Regions from separate parts of the Cytobacillus firmus genome, predicted to be linked through region 1. Evidence: predicted binding sites of a transcription regulator. Region 1 holds the regulator's gene; the other holds the start of a gene.
The links. The regulator NrdR, encoded in region 1, represses ribonucleotide reductase genes. The targets are predictions, from matches to a motif close to AACACNATATATNGTGTT.
Positions count from the first base shown of each region.

Region 2: a site for NrdR is predicted at 1,806-1,823, ahead of NAF01_RS18395 (vitamin B12-dependent ribonucleotide reductase). Genes of this name have one in related genera too.

Region 1 covers NZ_CP098323.1:3,922,221-3,925,645, forward strand. The annotation lists gene NAF01_RS19855 (replication initiation and membrane attachment family protein) at 1-1,092, opposite strand, end outside; gene nrdR (transcriptional regulator NrdR) at 1,233-1,694, opposite strand; gene NAF01_RS19865 (hypothetical protein) at 1,797-2,201, opposite strand; gene speD (adenosylmethionine decarboxylase) at 2,335-2,709, opposite strand; gene NAF01_RS19875 (glyceraldehyde-3-phosphate dehydrogenase) at 3,033-3,425, opposite strand, start outside.
Region 2 covers NZ_CP098323.1:3,630,185-3,633,609, forward strand. The annotation lists gene NAF01_RS18395 (vitamin B12-dependent ribonucleotide reductase) at 1-1,656, opposite strand, end outside; gene NAF01_RS18400 (lipoate--protein ligase family protein) at 2,006-2,842, opposite strand; gene NAF01_RS18405 (rhodanese-like domain-containing protein) at 3,025-3,408, shown strand.

The sequences.
Region 1 (3,425 bases):
ATCTGTTTTGAGCATAACATATTGAATCAGCACATTAATTACCCCAGGCAAAAGCTTTTGCTGGAACATGACATCTTCTATAATCTGCAGATCGCCTTTCGAAGGTTCCGCTCCTCCGGATATATCTTTTAAAAGCTGCCTTGGTGAGGTAATTTCCAAATAACGGATCAATTCTTCTTCCTGTGTTTCAGGCTGTTTTTTTTGAGATTGATGGCTGGCAGGCTGAACCCTGTCAATCAGGGATGGCAGCATATCCTGGTTTTGGAATTGATACCAATCACGTGCCGATTTTCTTAATTCATCAATGTTTATCTCATTATCTTCATTCACGGCGCTAATGACAATATTTTTCATCTGGATAGGGTCGATTCCATATAAAAAAGCAAGATTGCTGATGGATTCTTTTACTTTAACTGTAAGGGCTTTTTTTGGTACAAGCGATTCATTCAGCCCTGCCTGAAGCAATTCAAAATTAAAATCTTCACTGCCGATTTGAATGCCTTCCTGCTCCCGCCTTCCAATATACCCCGCCTCATCTGTTTCATTCATCAGCTGTATCACTTCATCGTCAAACGAACCAGGGTGCCCGGATTGAAATACATCCTGGAAAGCCTTCGTTACTTCCTTATACCCTCTTGCCGGCTGCACCTTCTGATCTGTGAAGAAGCGCTTCAGCCTCATAAATTGATTCTTCCCCAACTTCTTATAAAGATAGATATTGAGCATACCGTCAAGGAAAAATTGTTCAGGTGTCAGCGGTGGAAGAAGTTCGTAAATGAATGACCTTGTCTCTTCATCCTTGTTAACATATACCTTTAAAAGTCCTATTCCTTCAAGCTTGAGTCGGGCTTCATAAATATCCTTAAGCCCCATCCCCATGAAATTCATTAAACTATGGTGTGAATTTGAAGATGACCATAGCCGGTTTTCTTCAAGCTCTGCCCATAAAGTCATATACAAACTGAAGCACACAGAGCCAATGAGCGGCTGGTATAACAGTGTCAGCACTTTCCGGTCATAATCATGCAAAAGCCCGCTGGCTGCTACTGTATATCGATCAATGGGGAGCATCTCCTGCCAATGCTGGGCCATGGTGTTCACCTTTTTCTATTTAAATTTTTTATTAGGCTGTTCATCAAAAGCATATCCAGCAAAAAAAAGAGCCAAAGAAAAACCTTCAGCCCCTCAGCCTAATTCATCAAAAATCAGCGGCAGCGGCAAAACTGACCTGATTATGATTGTTCTTTTTTAATTAGTTCCTTGAGTTCATCAATAAACACATTGATATCTTTAAATTGCCTGTATACTGATGCGAAACGGACATATGCGACCTCGTCCACATTTGCGAGCCTGTCCATGACCATTTCGCCAATTTCATCGCTTTTTATTTCAGAGACACCATTGCTGCGGAGTTCTTTCTCCACTTCAAAAGTAATGTCCTCCAGATCTTTAAGGGCTACCGGCCTCTTTTCACATGCTTTAATAAGGCCTCTCAGAATTTTTTCCCGGCTGAATTCCTCTCTCGTACCTTCTTTTTTCACAACGATTAACGGAATTTCTTCCACTTTCTCAAAAGTCGTAAACCGGTATCCGCATTTCTCGCATTCCCTTCTGCGGCGGATGGATCGGCTGTCATCCACAGGACGGGAATCGAGTACACGGGTATTATTGTTTTGGCATGAAGGGCATCTCATTCAATCAGCTCCGAATTTTTTTATAAGTTGGCTTTAGACTAATTACCGAATATTATTTGATACTCTTATCTTATAAAAAAGGAGTTGACAGTACAAGTACAACTATTTATCTGCGTTTCTTGCAGAACCGAGAAAATCATGCCGTTTATTTAACTTTTCATATATCGAAAGTACTTCTCTTTTAAGAAATGGATGCACACCTGCCGGTGAGGACTGCTCAGTTGAAATATTGATATCTACAGCTGTTTCAAAAGGCTTGACAGTCACGACTGTCACAATGGCAAAACAGGATTTGTCTTTTTTAAGTTCTGCTGCAATCTCGCCGTGTTCTTTGGAAATGCTGAGAATGTTTACATTATGATCTGCTCTGAATAACTCTTCAATCGTCTGAAGCATTTGTGCTGTATTGGTTCTATAGTATCTTGTAGTAAGCTCAGGGTCAGAGTGATTTTCGTTTGTTTCACACTGCTTTTTATAGCGGCTGGCAAGCTGCCTAAAAATTGACATTCTCTTTCCTCCATATATTTTTTGTATCCTTATTGTACTATTTTTTATAGAGATACTAAAGGCAATGGATTTTAGGCAAAATAAAAAGAGGTGTATTAGATACACCTCTGGATTGCCTAAGAGTCATTCTGTATTAAAGTACTTGAGCTTGTTTAACTTGAACTGGACCCATACCGCGAGGAATTTCGATATTCTCACGCGTTTGAGCTCCTAACGCTTCTGCAATAAAGTCTGCAGCAATGTTAGGGTCAAGATCTCCACACGTATACACATCAATGCTGGCATAGCCATGCTCCGGGAAGCTGTGAATAGTTAAATGAGATTCAGAGATGATCACCACTCCGCTTACACCCTGTGGCGCAAATTTATGAAATGCAACCTCGCGAATTTCAGCACCAGATTTTAATGCAGCATTTACGAATGTCTGCTCAATAAAATCCATATCATTTAACTTTTCAAAATCGCATCCCCAAAGTTCTGAGATTACGTGACGACCCATAGTTTCCATATTCAAATTTCCCCCTTTAAACTTTTAAGCTATTAATTAATGAAATTCCAGATTTATACTGGTCTATAACTACCACGGGGGAAAGTTAGTCCAGAGAGGTCCTAACCCTTTAAGTAGCTACCATACCAAAACCTCGAAGAAGTTCACGAGGATTAGTATACTTTGTTTAATTTCTTTTTGCAACACATTGTTTTACATTTTTTTTGGCAAAATTTCTGAAGAATTTTCCTTCTCAGGATTTAGTTTTGTCCAATAAAAGGAGCCTGCCGGGGAATGGCAGGCTTTAAGGGTATGGGTAGTTTTATATTAAAAGAGATTGGCAATTATCCAACTTTTACGGCAGATGCCTGAAAAAGTTCCTGTGCAACATATTTTGTCAAGTCTACGACACGGCAAGAATAGCCCCACTCATTATCGTACCAGGCAAGCACTTTCACTTTGCTGGTGCCGATTACCATTGTAGATAATCCATCAATGATGGCAGAGTGTTCATTTGTGTTGAAATCGATTGACACTAACGGTTCGTCAGTAATATCCAGGATACCATGCAGCGATCCTTGTGAAGCTGTAGCAAATGCCGCATTCACTTCTTCAATTGTAACGTCCCGCTTTAAGTCTACCACGAGATCCACTAAGGAAACGTTAGGAGTCGGCACACGCAGTGCCATACCATGCAATTTGCCCTTTAAATGAGGCAATACCAGTGACAAAGCTTT
Region 2 (3,425 bases), 290 kb from region 1:
AACGCCAAGACCAACTCGTCGCTCGCCTAATGCCTGCTTTTTGTTCTCTTCAAGGAAGTATGGTGTAGCATCTATTACATTGTCCTGCATCCGTACACCTACTTCAACAGTACGTTTCAGCTTTTCAAAATCAACAGTTTTATTTTCTTTATCTGCCATTTCTGCAAGATTTACTGCTGCAAGGTTGCATACCGAATTTGGCGCCAGAGGCTGCTCGCCACAAGGATTTGTAGCTACAACCCTTTGTCCGTAAGCCTGTGCATTCGTCATGTCGTTTGCATTATCGATAAAGAAAATGCCTGGTTCAGCTGAGTATGTTGCACAGATGTTAATCAGGTTCCAAAGCTCTTTCGCTTTAATTTTACGGTGAACGCGGACTTTATAGCCTAGTTTTTTCCACTCTCTGACATCACCGACTTTATGCCATTCTTCGTTGTATGTTTTCATCGTTTCGGCATCATAGGATTCAACATCCGGGAAACGAAGCTCATATTCTCCATCATTTTCAACCGCATCCATAAATTCTTTCGTGAGGCAGACTGAAATGTTTGCTCCTGTAAGGAACTCAGAGTTATGAACACTAAAAGTACCGCCAGCTGCCAGCTTCTCCTCAGCATCTTTTATGATGTTTTCACTGAAGCCGCCATAGCCTGGAATGCTTTTATAATTAATAATGCCCTGATACATGGCAATTTCCTGTTCATTAAATGGAGTAAATTTTAATTTTTCTTTAGCATATTTTTTTATTGTTTCATCATTTGTATTTTCAAGAAGGAAGCGTAAAATTCTCGGGTTTTGCATTTTCGAGATGATGAATTCGATAATGTCCGGATGCCAATCAGACAGCATAATCATTTGCGCACCTCTGCGGGATCCCCCCTGCTCCACCAGGTGTGTAAGCTTCGCAATATCATCCAGCCAGGAAACCGAACCGGAGGATTTGCCGTTTACACCTTTGGCCAGTGTATTGCGAGGTCTCAGAGTTGAACCGTTTGTCCCTACTCCGCCGCCGCGGCTCATGATCTCCATTACCTGCTTGCGGTGCTCGGAGATTCCTTCACGGGAATCCTGCACGAATGGCATTACATAGCAATTGAAATACGTAACATCTGTGTCAGCACCAGCTCCATACAGCACGCGGCCAGCTGGAATGAAATTAAGGTTTTTCAATTCCTGATAGAACTTCTCAAACCACTCTTTTTTCTTTTCTTCGGTCTTCTCAACCGATGCAAGGCCTGTTGCGTTACGCTTGGCGATTTGCTCATAGTAGATTTCCAAAGGCTTCTCGATTACATCAAGAGGCTTTGTAATAATGCCTGTTCTCGATTCTTCCGGATCATCCAGCACTCCTCTGTAATCTTCCTCTACTAAAACCTTGGCTGTCTTGTTTTCCCAGTCAATATCGATGATGTAGCCTAAGCCGCGTGCAGGAAATTTGGGATCTTCCTTGATGGTGAGGACAACGAAGTCACCGTTTGTGAGTGTCACTTTCTCGGTGTCTTTGAAGGTATAGCGATCTAGCATAACCAAGCGGGAAACACCTTTGTGGGTCATTTTCATATCTGAGGTTACTGGGTGAACCTGAGGAAAGAGACGGATGTCCTTGTTTAAACGTTCAATGTTCAATTTCATTTTTTGTCCTAGAGCAACAGACATTGTTACAACTCCTTCTAAATTCAATTATCTAATTAATGTGTGTAAGTATTCTGTCAGATAGGGTAAATCTATCTGTTTTAAAAGAGTACCCTAAAGTTACCATAACTCAAACCCCAAAATCAATATATAGTGTCCTAAATATTTTCGACACCACTACATATTGTGTCTGATTCAACTGAATCTGATTTTGTCAAACTTAAAATATACTAAAAATAAAAGAAAAACAGAGTTAACAGCCGATTTCCGACAATTAACGATAAATTTTAACATATTTTGAAGCTTGCACTTTTTAAGAACAGCAATTGGAAAATTATTCATTAAAAAAAGAGAAAAAGCGACTTAGCCGCTTTTATCTCTTATAGTTCCAGTCATCGCTTTCATATCGTTCTTTTGCGATTTTTTGTACATATGCCATCTCTTCTTCTGAGAGCTCGTAAGGTTCCAGTACAATATCCAGGCCTTCCTCAAACCCCTTCTTGAAAGCTGCCTTAGCCTGTTCAAGAGTAATATTTTCTGCTGTCAGCTCATTTATGGCAACAGCTTTATTTTTAAAAGCCTTTTGCATTCTCTCTTTTACCCGGTCATTAGGATATTTGAATAAGCTGAACAGCTTGTCTTCATCCAAATCAAGCAAAATAGAGCCATGCTGAAGGATTACACCTTTTTGTCTTGTTTGTGCACTCCCTGCTACTTTACGGCCTTCTACAACAAGTTCATACCAGCTTGGGGCATCAAAACAAACAGCAGATCTTGGATTTTTTAGAGAGTCCCTTTCTTCAGCCGTCTTTGGTACAGCAAAATAAGCTTCCATCCCCAGAGCGTGAAAACCTTTTAGAATTCCTTCAGAAATGACTCTGTATGCTTCAGTTACTGTACTTGGCATATCCGGATGGGCTTCAGGAACGATAACACTGTATGTGAGTTCATGTTCGTGCAGCACCCCTCTTCCGCCTGTTGGTCTGCGGACAAATCCCAGGCCATGCTGCTTCACTGCTTCCATATCTATTTCTTTTTCAACCTTTTGGAAGTATCCAATTGAAAGAGTTGCGGGATTCCAGCCGTAAAACCGGATTACAGGTGGCATCTTCCCCTCACTGTTCCAATCAAGCAAGGCTTCATCCAAAGCCATATTAAAAGAAGGCGAACCTTCTCCTGAATCGATAAACCGCCAAACTTCTTTAGTCATATGTAACCCTCATTTTCAATTTCTTTAACTGGTCATTTGCGGTTATTAGTCTAACAAAATTCCAATGAAATTTAAAGCAAGTTGAATTTCCAGAACAAATTTACCTGATTTCCTTTACTCCAATCAGCAAAGACTTATATAATATTAGTTGGCTTACCTATGCGTGAAAGGAGAAAGACATATTGGAAACACTTTATTTCATTCTTATCATTTTGGGTGCAATCATTACCTATTCTGTCATAACATGGTTTTATCAGCGCCGAATTGTTAAAACGCTTACTGAAGACCAGTTTAGAGAAGGCTATAGAAAAGCCCAGTTAATCGATGTTCGCGAACCAAATGAATTTGAAAACGGCCATATTTTAGGTGCACGCAATATACCGCTTTCACAAATGAAAATGCGCATGAAAGAATTGCGTCCGGACAAGCCAGTCTACTTATATTGCCAGAGCGGCATGAGAAGTGCGAGAGCTGCCCAGTTTTTGCACCGTAAAGGCTATAAAGACCTTTCACACCTGCAGGGCGGGTTTAAAAAATGGTCCGGAAAAGTGAAGGCGAAAAAATAATAGTGTTATTTGAAAAG